DNA from 4 places in the Embleya sp. NPDC025285 genome. Region 1 is predicted to be linked to each of the others. Evidence: riboswitches for the same ligand, from Rfam matches in the RefSeq annotation. Region 1 holds a riboswitch; each other region holds the start of a gene.

What was found. A riboswitch is a leader RNA that binds a small molecule or an ion and turns the genes downstream of it on or off. The one in region 1 is predicted to bind cyclic di-AMP.
Region 2: another riboswitch for cyclic di-AMP. It lies ahead of ACZ4FV_RS33070 (transglycosylase family protein); the one in region 1 lies ahead of ACZ4FV_RS43700 (NlpC/P60 family protein).
Region 3: another riboswitch for cyclic di-AMP. It lies ahead of ACZ4FV_RS11905 (transglycosylase family protein); the one in region 1 lies ahead of ACZ4FV_RS43700 (NlpC/P60 family protein).
Region 4: another riboswitch for cyclic di-AMP. It lies ahead of ACZ4FV_RS23270 (transglycosylase family protein); the one in region 1 lies ahead of ACZ4FV_RS43700 (NlpC/P60 family protein).

The regions. Positions count from the first base shown of each region.
Region 1 covers NZ_JBVHLU010000113.1:21,338-24,308, reverse strand. Annotated here, with positions in the region: gene ACZ4FV_RS43700 (NlpC/P60 family protein) at 49-1,023, opposite strand; cyclic di-AMP (ydaO/yuaA leader) riboswitch at 1,030-1,186, opposite strand; gene ACZ4FV_RS43695 (TMEM165/GDT1 family protein) at 1,629-2,213, opposite strand; gene ACZ4FV_RS43690 (TetR/AcrR family transcriptional regulator) at 2,511-2,971, opposite strand, start outside.
Region 2 covers NZ_JBVHLU010000062.1:23,851-26,821, reverse strand. Annotated here, with positions in the region: gene ACZ4FV_RS33080 (phosphoenolpyruvate hydrolase family protein) at 1-330, shown strand, start outside; gene ACZ4FV_RS33075 (EthD family reductase) at 474-809, shown strand; cyclic di-AMP (ydaO/yuaA leader) riboswitch at 1,031-1,197, shown strand; gene ACZ4FV_RS33070 (transglycosylase family protein) at 1,198-1,941, shown strand; gene ACZ4FV_RS33065 (nucleobase:cation symporter-2 family protein) at 2,063-2,971, opposite strand, start outside.
Region 3 covers NZ_JBVHLU010000014.1:50,564-53,534, forward strand. Annotated here, with positions in the region: gene galE (UDP-glucose 4-epimerase GalE) at 1-774, shown strand, start outside; cyclic di-AMP (ydaO/yuaA leader) riboswitch at 1,263-1,447, shown strand; gene ACZ4FV_RS11905 (transglycosylase family protein) at 1,453-2,805, shown strand; gene ACZ4FV_RS11910 (PIG-L family deacetylase) at 2,940-2,971, opposite strand, start outside.
Region 4 covers NZ_JBVHLU010000034.1:22,011-24,981, reverse strand. Annotated here, with positions in the region: gene ACZ4FV_RS23285 (glycoside hydrolase family 18 protein) at 1-47, shown strand, start outside; gene ACZ4FV_RS23280 (DUF1203 domain-containing protein) at 116-610, shown strand; gene ACZ4FV_RS23275 (hypothetical protein) at 799-1,437, shown strand; cyclic di-AMP (ydaO/yuaA leader) riboswitch at 1,783-1,978, shown strand; gene ACZ4FV_RS23270 (transglycosylase family protein) at 2,011-2,971, shown strand, end outside.

The sequences.
Region 1 (2,971 bases):
CGCCGCCGGAGCACGTGTGCGCCGGCGGCGGCGGTTTGCCCGGTTCGATCAGGCCGGGCGGGTGGCGCCGGCGATCGGCATGGTGTTGATCGAGGCGATCTCGACCGACTTGCGCGGGTTCGGGGCGTGCACCATCTTGCCGTCGCCGATGTAGATGCCGACGTGGCTGATGCCGGAGTAGAAGAACACCAGGTCGCCGGGCTGCAGGTTGGCGACCGACACGCGCGTGTCGGCGGCGAACTGGTCGTTGGTCACGCGGGGCAGCGAGATGCCCGCGGACTTGTACGCGGCCTGGACCAGACCCGAGCAGTCGTACGCGTTGGGGCCGGTGGCGCCGTACACGTACGGCTTGCCGATCTGCGCCTTGGCGAAGGCCACGGCCTGGGCGGCCTTGCTGCTCGACGCGGTCGAGGAGCCGCCGGTCGGCGCCTGGTTGCCCTTCGAGCCGCCGGTGGCGGGCTTGGCGGGGGCCTTGGCGGCGGGCTTGACCGACACGTCGGCCGACGGCTTGCTCGCCGGCTTGGGGGTGGTCTTGCCGGGCGTGACGGAGGTCTTGGGCTGGACCTTGATGCTCGGCTTGGCGGGCGCGGCGGCCTTGGGTGCCGCGGGCGCCGAGCCGTCCAGCCGCAGGGTCTGGCCGATCTCGATCAGGTCCGGGCCGGACAGCAGCACGTCGCGGTTGAGCTCGTACAGGCTCTGCCAGCCGCCGTTGACCTGGTTGGTCTGGGCGAGCCGGAACAGCGTGTCGCCGGCTTGGACCACGTAGCGGGCCTTGTCGGCGGCCGTGTCGGTCTCCGGCGCGGCGGGCGCGGCCTGGACCGGGGCCGCGTCGACCGCCGCGGTGGGGGTCGCCGACAGCACGGTGGAGGGGGACTGCTCGGAGGTGGAGGGGGCCTGCGCCGGGGCGGCACCGGCGGTGGCGACCGGGAGCACGACACCCATGCCGGCGATGCCCACCGCCGCGACGAAGCGGCGGACGTTGGTGGGTCGAGCGGCACGATGGCGAGCGTTTGTGGACAGCATGAAATGGGGTCCTCTCCTGTCGCCTACGAGGTGAGCTGTCGGATTCGGACTGGAGCAGCCCGGTCGCGTTACGCGACTTCACCCCTAGCCGTCACCGGAACGATCCCGGCCACGGCGATTCACCTGGTTCCCCCGCTCCCGTCGGATTCTTCGATGTAGACCTCCCGCTGCCGGCGACGGGATTCGGCGTACCGGCGACAGGGTTCACCCGAAAGGTGAATCGGCGAGAAAGGTAGGCAATGCGGATGCCTGATCACAACCGAAACCCCGACTTCGCCCTGCGGGTAAAGGCGGAATAAAAGCGACATCTCTCCCGTGTTCGGCTCCGGGGTACCGGTGATGACGAGGGGATATCTCGGAGAGTGGTGTGATCGTGCGGTAACGGAAAATAGTCGAGACTCGTCGCGGAGCGCGGAAAATGAATTGCGGCTCGAAGTCGGCTATATAATTTATGTCCGTTTTATCCATGCGGCCTACATCACATTTCGGGCAACCGATCGACTGGTCGTGCCGGACATGCCGGCGATGCACCCATCCGTCCCGCCGCCGTCGGGTGACCGCGGCGCGGCCGCCATCCGCAGGGGCGAGGCATCACCGGGGGCGGGTCAGCCGGTGAACACCTCCACCAGCGACCAGATCGCCAGCCCGAGCATGCACAGGCCGCCGATCCGCTGCACCGTTTGCAGCGGGACGCGCTTGGCGATGAACCGCCCGGCGAGCAGGGCCAACGCGGACACCGACATCAGTGCCGCGGCCGAGCCGATCGCGGTGGACCAGGTGCCGTTCGTGGCGGCCAGGTTGGCCGTGGTGATCTGGGTGAGGTCGCCCCACTCGCTGATGAACACGGCCGTGAAGGCGGTCGCGAAGACCGGCCGGAAGCCGGTCACGCTCTTGCCCGCGGTGTCCTCGTCGTCCTCGCCCGCACCGCCGCGCAACAACATGAAGGCGCCGAAGCCGAACAGGGCGGCGGAGACGAGCTTGACGATCCAGCCGGGGAGCAGGCCGAGCAGGCCGCCCGCGCCGACGGCGAGGGCGACGTGCACGACGAACGCGGTCGAGGTGCCGAACCACACGTAGAGCGGACGCATGCGGGTGCCCATGGCAAGCGACGCGAACATCGTCTTGTCCGGGAGCTCGGCGAGGAAGATCAGCCCGAAGGCGGTCAGGATCGCCAGAAGGTCGAGGTGCATTCCGGGTGGCTTTCTGCGAGAGCCGGGCCCCGGGTCTTCACGAAGCGCCGCACGGCAACCGGAGGACCACTCGGCCCGGCACGACGGGGTACATCCACGAGAAGACGAGGATGCGTCGATGCCTGGCCGAAGGTCTCGCCCACCCGTGTCGAGCACGGGCCCGGCCACCGGGAGTCCGAGGACTCCAGCATGTCGACGACCGGTTCACGGGGCTACTCCCCTTCGCGGTGCCGACCCTACCGCACCCGGCGTCGGCGCCGGCCCGGCCGCTCCCGGCGCACCGGGCCGTTTCGACGCCTACGACGACCCGTTCACCGACGAAGACCCGCCCTCGTCCAGGACCCGGGCCAACGACCAGCGCAACTGCCTCTCGTCCAGCGTCGTGTCCAGCGTCAGCACCTGCAGCATGGTCCCGTCCAGCACGGCGAGCGCGGCGGCGGCGGCGCGCGGTCCGACCCGGACGGACAGGAAGTCGCCGACGCCCTCGACCCAGGCCAGGGCGAACCCGCGCAGTTCCGGGCTGCGGGCGGCGGCCAGGTACAACTCGTACTCGACCAGCGCGCGCGAGCGGTCCGCGAGGTATTCCGCGGTGAGCGCGGTGAGCACGCCGGGCAGGTCGTTCGCGTCCCGCGCACGCCGTACCCACTCCTCCAGCAGCCGCACCGTCTCCGCCGACGCGTGCGCGAGCGCGGCGGCGACCAGGTCGTCGAGCGAGGCGAAGTAGTACGTGGTCGCTCCCAACGGGACGCCCGCCCGGG
Region 2 (2,971 bases), on a different contig from region 1:
GCCCGCGCGATGGCCGCGGCCGGCGCGGACGTCCTGGTCCCGCACCTGGGGCTGACCACCAAGGGCAGCATCGGCGCGAGCACCGCGGTCTCGCTCGACGAGGCGGTGGAGCGGGTGCAGCGCATGCGCGACGCGGCGGCGGAGGTGAACCCGGACGTGCTGGTGTTGTGTCACGGCGGGCCGATCGCCGAGCCCGAGGATGCCGCGTACGTGCTGGCGCACACCACCGGCGTGGTGGGCTTCTTCGGCGCCTCCAGCATGGAACGGCTGCCGACCGAGACGGCCATCACCGAGCAGGCGCGGGCGTTCAAGGCGATCGGAGCCCGGTAGGCGCCGCGCCGTACGAATCCGGGCAGCACGTGCCGGGCGCCGGGCGGTACCGGTGGGACGCACAGGGCGTCCCACGTCGGAGGCGGGAAGCACAGGGCGCCACCGGCAGGAGACACATCCACCACGACCGCGAGGAGTCGCGTGTGTACAAGCTGACCGTGCTGTATGGCCACCCCGAGGACCCGGCGGCGTTCGACGCCTATTACTGGGAGAAGCACGTCCCGCTCGCCCGCACGATGCCGGGATTGACCGGCTGGACCATCGGCAAGTGCGATCCGGACCCCTCCGGCGCGCAGCCGCCCTATTACCTGGTGGTCGGGTTGTACGCGCCGACTCGCGCGGGTCTCCAGGCGACCCTGGATTCGCCCGAGGGCCGGGCCACGGTGGCCGATGTCGCCAATTTCGCGACCGGCGGCGCGACGTTCCTTTGGGACGAGGAGCGGGTAGTCGTACCTGTGGAGCTGCCCGCGACGGAATAGCCCGACGGTGAAGCACGGGTGACCACGCGGCCGCGCACCGTGGACGCCGGCGCCGTGACCTGCGAGGATGGCGACATATCGGGCAAATCGGTGTTATTCCTGCTTATGGGGCACCTCACAAAGCGCCCGAAATGTTTGCCAACCCGGCGGCCCGGTGCGTAGCTTCGTGGTTGTTCGCACAAGCGGACTCCCCGGGCGGTACGCCGAATCCTGCCGCCGCCCGAGGGAAGCAGTCGATATCGACTGGCGGCAGGAGCGGGGGAACCAAGTGAGTGCCGGCATCGGCAATGTCGATGCCGTGGGGTGAAGCCATGCCTGTTTTCAGGCGAGGCCGGGCCAATCGTCCGAACCCGACAGCTAACTTCGTAGGCGCCCGACGAGGTAATCAATGACCTTCCGTGCCATCACCGCTCCCGTTCGCTCGCTCTCTCGTGGCCGTCGCGCCGGCATCGCCGTCGCCGCCGGTGCGGGTCTCGTCCTTCCCCTCGTGGGCATGGCGGGCAGCGCGAACGCGGCGTCCTCGTCCACGTGGGACGCGGTCGCGCAGTGCGAGAGCACCGGGAATTGGAGCATCAACACGGGCAACGGCTTCTCCGGCGGTCTGCAGTTCACCCCGAGCACCTGGAACGCCTTCGGCGGCGGCGAGTACGCGGCCAGTGCCGCGCAGGCGAGCAAGGCACAGCAGATCGCGGTCGCCGAGCGCGTGCTGGCCGCGCAGGGCCCCGGCGCCTGGCCGGTCTGTTCGCAGAAGGCCGGTCTGGCCAAGGGCGGCAACGCGTCCGCCACGGCCGAGTCCTCGACCACCGGCAAGACCAAGGCCCAGGACGCGCCGAAGGCCGCGGCCAAGGCCGAGTCGGCGACCGAGACCGCACCGCGCAACTCCGGCGCCGATGCGCCGAAGGTCCGGGTGCAGCCGAAGCAGGACGTCGCCGCGCAGGACGCGTCGAAGTCGGCCGCGAGCAAGCAGGCTTCGGGCTCCGGCAGCTACACCGTCAAGGCCGGTGACACGCTCTCCTCCGTCGCCGCCAAGCTCGGCGTCAAGGGTGGCTACCAGGCCCTGTACAGCGCCAACTCGGGTGTCATCGGTGACAACCCGAACGTGATCAGCGTGGGCACCAAGCTCTCCGTCTGACACACGAACGGCAACACGTGGGCCCCGTCGAGTACTTCGGCGGGGCCCACGCCCATGTCCGGTCGGTGGTGATCGAAACGGGATGTCGATTGGCCGTGTTGCCGCTCGCTTCGTCGATCGATCAGGCCCGGCTGGGCAGTTCGGCGGGTTCGGTGGACCGGGTGGGGGCGGGGATCGCCGGTTCGTCGGCCGCTTCGCCGGACGCGGATCCGGTGTGGTTGAGCAGCAGGTTGAGTACGACCGCGATGATCGAGCCGGCCGAGATGCCGGACTCGGCGATCATCGCGACCTTGTCCGGGAACGCGTGGTAGAAGTCCGGGAACGCGATCGGGAAGACGCCGAAGGCCAGGGCCACCGCCACGATCAGCGCGTTGGGTCCGGTGTCGAGGTCGGCCTTGCCCAGGGTGCGGATGCCGGCCACCGCGACGGTGCCGAACAGCACCACGCCGGCGCCGCCGAGGACCGGCTGCGGGACGAGCGCGACCAGGCCGCCGACGATCGGCATCAAGCCCATCAGGACCAGGAATCCGCCGCACACCGCGACCACGAACCGGCTGCGGATGCGGGTCAGCGCGACCAGGCCGATGTTCTGTGCGAAGGCCGTGCACGCGAAGCCGTTGAACACCCCGCCGAGCGCGGTGGCCAGGCCGTCGGCGCGCAGGCCGCCGGCTATCGTCCGGTCGTCGGCGGGTTTGTCCACCACCTCGCCCAGCGCGATGATGTCGGCCGTCGACTCGGTCATGCAGACGATCATCACCACGAGCATGGACACGGTCACCGACACGTCGAACTGCGGCGCGCCGAAGGCGAACGGCTGCGGGACCTCGAAGACGGCCAGGTCGCCCAGGGCGCCGCCGTCCACCTTGTCGAACGGGATGGCCAGCAGGGTGCCGAAGAGCAGGCCGAGCAGGATCGCGATGCGCTGCAGGAAACCGGTCAGCACCCGGTGCAGGACCAGGATCGCGACCAGCGTCGCCGCGGCGAGCCCGAGGTTGGTCGTCGAGCCGTAGTCGGCCGCCTTGCTGTCGCC
Region 3 (2,971 bases), on a different contig from region 1:
GCCGTGGACGGCGTGGTGCACATCGCGGCGAAGAAGCAGGTGCCCGAATCGGTCGCGCGCCCCCTCTACTACTACGAGGAGAACGTCGAGGGTCTGCGCGTCCTGCTCGCGGCCATGGTCGCGGCCGACGTCACGCGCGTCGTGTTCTCCTCCAGCGCCGCCGTCTACGGCATGCCCGACGTCGACCTCGTCGACGAGGAGACCCCGTGCCTGCCGATCAACCCGTACGGCGAGAGCAAGCTCGTCGGCGAGTGGATGATCAAGGCCACGGCGCGCGCGCACGGCATCTCGTACGCCGCGCTGCGCTACTTCAACGTCGCGGGCGCGGGCGCGCCGGAGCTCGCGGACGAGGGGGTGTTCAACCTCGTGCCGATGGTGCTGGAGAAGCTGACGGCCGATCAGGCGCCGGTGATCTTCGGGGACGACTACGACACCCCGGACGGCACCTGCGTGCGCGACTTCATCCATGTGGTGGACCTGGCCGAGGCGCACGTGGCGGCCACCCGTCGGCTCGGCACCGACCCGGACGCGCGTCTGGTGCTCAACGTCGGTCGCGGTGAGGGCACGTCGGTGCGCGAGATGGTGGAACTCATCCGCGAGGTCACCGGTTTGCGCGACATCGCGCCGGAGCTGCGACCCCGGCGCGCGGGCGACCCGGCCCGGGTGGTCGCGAGCGCCGATCGCATCACCACCGAACTGGGCTGGAAGGCCCGGCACGACACGGCGGACATGGTGGAGAGCGCGTGGGCCGGCTGGCGCGCGCAGCGCGGCTGAGTCCCGCACACACCGCCCGCGGCGCCGCGCATCAGCCGGCGCCGCGGGCGGTGTCGCGTCGCGATCCCGTGACGACGCAGAGTGAAGCCCCCTGGGGCAAATCGGACATGATGCGCTTCGTCTGTGGGCCGAATCACGTCGATCACGGGTGCGTACGCCCCTGTCGGTGGGCAGGGGCCCGGTCCGCGCGACGCCACACGCGATGCGGGTGTGACGAACGGGGCGCAGGTGATCTTTCCCGGGTGATCGGCGTACGCCGTGACCAAGGGCCGATGTCACGCGTTCCCTGCCCTTCCACCACGGAACGCCAACTACGGTCCTTTCCGTAAGGGATCATCTACATTGCGCTCATCCGCAAAACGGATAATCGACGTCTATCCGACACAGACTTGTGATCTTCGGCGAGGCCTGCTTAGCGTTCGATCCGTCCGTATCCCACACGGACCCCGATCGCCGGTACGCCGAATCCTGTCGCCGGCCGTTCGGGAGGCTGACGAGCACCACACGACAGGAGCGGGGGAACCACAGGTGAACCGCCGCGAACGGCCCCGATCTCGATGATCGGACGCCGCGAACGGCTTGGGGTGAAGCCATGTCCTTCGGGACGTGGCCGGGCTATCGATCTCCGGCCCGAATCCGACAGCTCACCTCGTAGGCGTGGGAGAGGATCCAGCCATGCTGTCCGGAACCGGGCGTCATCGCCGTCGCAGCACCAGTAGGACCACGCGTCTGATCGCCGCGGCGGGTGTCGCCGGAGTCGGCGTCGCCATGCCGATCATCGGCGCGGGCACCGCCCAGGCCGCCTCCGTGAGCACCTGGGACAAGGTCGCCCAGTGCGAGAGCACGGGCAACTGGCAGATCAACACCGGAAACGGCTTCTACGGCGGCCTGCAGTTCACCGCGAGCACCTGGAAGGCGTTCGGCGGCACGGAGTTCGCCGCCCGCGCCGACCTGGCGACCAAGGGTCAGCAGATCGCGATCGCCGAGAAGGTCCTCAAGGGCCAGGGCCCCGGCGCGTGGCCGGTGTGCTCGGTCAAGGCCGGCCTGACCCGAGGCGGCGCCGCCGCCGACGTCGACACCGGCTCCTCGGCCGGCAAGACCGCGCCGAAGACCGCTCCCAAGACCGAGACCGCCAAGCCGGCCCCGAAGAAGACGGCCGCCGCGCCGAAGATCGAGGTCAAGACCGAGGCTCCGAAGACCGAGGCCCCCAAGGCCGAGGCCCCGAAGACCGAGGCGCCCAAGACCGAGACGCCCAAGACCGAGCCGGCCGCCGCGACCTCGTCCTATGTCGTGGTCACCGGCGACACGCTCTCCAAGATCGCGAACGCCGCGCACGTGCCCGGCGGTTGGCCGAAGCTGTACGAGGCCAACAAGTCCGTCGTCGGCGAGAACCCCGACCTGATCTTCCCGGGCCAGAAGCTCACGGTCGACGGCAAGGCCGCGCCGACCACCACCAAGACCGAGGCCGCCGCGCCCAAGGTCGAGGTGCAGAAGGCCGAGACGCCGAAGACCGAGGCCCCCAAGGCCGAGGCTCCGAAGGCCAAGACGGAGAGCAAGCCGGCTCCGAAGGCCGCGACCACCAAGACCGAGGCCGCCAAGACCGAATCGACGACGACCGCCTCCGGCTCGTACGTCGCCCCGGTCTCGGGCGCCACGCTCACCGCGAGCTTCGGCTCCGGCGGCTCGCGCTGGTCCAGCGGCAGCCACACCGGCCAGGACTTCGCGGTCTCGACCGGCACCACGGTGCGCGCGGTCACCTCGGGCACCGTCGTGTCGGCCGGTTGGGGCGGCGCGTACGGCAACGAGGTCGTCATCCGGCACGCGGACGGCAAGTACACCCAGTACGCGCACCTGTCCTCGATCTCGGTCAAGGCCGGGATGAAGGTGCAGACCGGCCAGAAGATCGCGCTCTCCGGCGCGACCGGCAACGTCACCGGCCCGCACCTGCACTTCGAGGTCCGCACCACGCCGAACTACGGCTCCGCGGTCAACCCGATGACCTGGCTGCGCAGCCACGGCGTCAGCGTCTGAGTCACCCGCTCCACCCGCTGCATCGAACGGCGGGCGTTCCCTCCAGGGAGCGCCCGCCGTTCGCGTGTTCAAACCGGTGCGCGTGTGCGGACGATTCGCATGTGCGGACCGGTGCGCGTGCCCGGACGGTGCCGTCAGGGCAGCCGCGCGGTGCGCAGCGCACCGT
Region 4 (2,971 bases), on a different contig from region 1:
CGTCCTACCGCCGGGATTGGTGTCGTCTCGACGGTCGAGCCGGGTGAGGCCGGGTGCCGAACGAGGTGTCCGATTGCCGCCGGCACCGTGTCCCGGCCGCGTCCACGCTGGAGGCATGACCACCTCCGCGGATACCCGCACCTTCGTCGTCCGAGCGATCCCCGCCGAGCTCCTCGCCTCGGTCCGGGCCACCGGCCTGGACGTCTCCGGCCACCCGGTCGAAGCGCACACGGCCGGCGGCGGCGAACCGTTGCGCTGCTGCCTGCGCGACGCCGAGCCGGGCGAGCGGCTCATGTTGTTCGGCTACGAACCGCCGCTCCCGGCGAGCCCGTACCGCGAGATCGGCCCGGTCTTCGCGCACGCCGACGCCTGCCCCGGCCCGAGCACCGACGCCTACCCGCCCCAGTGGCGGGCCCGGCCCCAGGTCTTTCGCGCCTACGACGCCCGGGGACGGATCCACCCCACCTCACGCCTCCACGACACCGACAACCCCGAGCCCGCCCTCGCCGAGATCCTCGCCGACCCCGAGGTGACCGAGATCCACTGCCGCAACATCACCTACGGCTGCTACATGTCCACCATCGTCCGCCCGTCCACCCCCGACCGCTGATCCCACGACCGGATCCCCGGTGGCGCTCGCCCCCGGCGCCGGGGGCGAGCGCCCGGCGCCGGCGCGTCCACCGGGGCGGCGACACCGTCGCGCCGGTCTCGGCCACGCCCGGGACGATCACCATGTCGGGCCGGATTCCGTACCGGCCCGCGCGCGGGCGGCTCCGAGCCGATCGCTACCGTACACGGATGGACAACGCAGTCGTGCGGAGCCCGTCGGCCCCGGTCGCGGCGCACACCGCCGCTCCCGGTCCGGGCCGTGTCCGGGGCGCCGCCCAGGTGGTCACCGACATCCTCCAGCCGCGCAACACCATCCTTGCCGGACTGTCCGGTTTCGGTGCGCTCGTCGCCCACTCGTGGACCGGCGCCGGATGGGGTCTGTTCGCGGCACTGTGCGCGGGCATCGTTCCGGCCGGGTACATCGAGTGGGAGCGTCGCCGCGGTACCTGGGGCGACCGGCACGTGGTGGACCGCCGGCAGCGTCCGCGCATCTTCGCGGTGATCCTGGCCTCGATCGGCATCGGCGCGGCGGTCATGCTCGGCGCCGGCGCGCCGTCCCGGCTGGTGTTCGCGATGTTCGCGCTGTGGGGCATGACGGTGGTGCTGCTGGTGGTGAACGCGGCGTGGAAGATCAGCGTCGACTGCGCGGTCGCGTCCGGCATCGTCGCGTTGCTCGCCGTCGCGGGCGGACCGTGGTGGTCGACCGGTTATCTCGCGGTCGGCGTCGTGTGCTGGTCGCGTGTCGCACTGCGTCACCACACCGTCGCGCAAGCCGTGGCTGGTGCGCTCTTGGGCGCCGCCACCGGGGCATCTCTGGTTTTCGGCTGACCGATAGCGGTACATATCGGGCGGCCATCGACCCTCTCTATGGTGCACGTCACATGCCGGGTACCGATGGTCAGGAGGTCGTACGCACCGTAAACCGTCTTTTCACGATTCCTGCCCTGAGTAATCGAATACCCACTATATGTCATCAATTCGGGCACAATGCGTACGCTTCTCGGGACTTTAGGTCCCGATATTCCACCCTTCCGCCCTGATTCTTCTGTTTCGGCGAAACGTGATGTTTGGATCCGAGTCGAGGGTGTGCGTAGTTTGGTGCTTCGCCACACCGGTCCGGTGCTCGGCGAAATGGTCTCCCGGTTCGCCGAATCCTGCCGCCGGAGCGAGGCCACGGTACGAAACCCGAAAGGCAGGAGCGGGGGAACCAAGTGGAATGCCGTCCCGGGCGTCCGTGACACGGACGCCCATGACGACGGCTTGGGGTGAAGCCGTGCCCGTCCCTTCCTCAGGAGGGCCGAACACGGCCGGGCGAGACTCTCCAGCCCGAATCCGACAGCTCACTTCGTAGGCGTGGGAGAAGGAAAAATCTTCGTGCAGTCGTTCATCACCCCTGCCCGCATGCCCAAGAAGACGCGTCTCGCGCTGACCCTCGGCATGGCCGGCGCGATCGTCGCCGCCCCGCTGGTCACCGGTCTCGCCACCGCCAACGCCGCCTCCGTCTCCACCTGGGACAAGGTCGCCATGCTCGAGAGCTCGGGCAACTGGCACATCAACACCGGCAACGGTTTCTACGGTGGTCTGCAGTTCACCATCAGCACCTGGAACGAGTTCGGCGGTCAGCAGTACGCCCCGCGTGCCGACCTGGCCACCAAGGACCAGCAGATCGCCATCGCCGAGAAGGTTCTCGCCGTACAGGGTCCCGGCGCCTGGCCGAACACCTCCGGCCCGGCGGGCCTGACCAAGGGCAGCGCCGCGCCGGCCGTCTCGCCCGGCACCAAGTCCACGGTCAAGGTCACCCCGAAGGCCGCCGAGAAGCCGGCCGAGTCCGCTCCGGCCCCGAAGATCGAGGTCGTCCCGGCGGCCGCCGCGAAGTCCGCGTCGACCAGCACCTCGTACTCCGTGGTCAAGGGCGACACGCTCTCCAAGATCGCCGCCGCCAAGGATGTCGAGGGCGGCTGGCACAAGCTGTACGCCGACAACCGCTCGGTGATCGGTGGCAACCCGAACGTCATCCAGATCGGTCAGAAGCTCTCGCTCTCCGGTAAGGCCTCGGCCTCGACCGAGTCCGGCAGCACCAAGACCGAGACCGCTCCGGCCGCGCCGAAGACCGAGACCAAGACCACGGCGTCCGTGAAGGTCGCGCCGAAGGTCGAGGTCAAGGAGAAGGCCCCGGTCGCGGCCAAGGAGTCCTCGGCCAAGGCCGAGTCCACCACGGCCAACGCGTCCGGTTACGTCGCTCCCGTGAAGGGCGGCCTGGGCACCGCGTTCGGCACCGGCGGCAAGCTGTGGTCCAGCGGCAGCCACACCGGCCAGGACTTCGTGGCCGCCACCGGCACCTCGGTGAAGGCGATCACCTCGG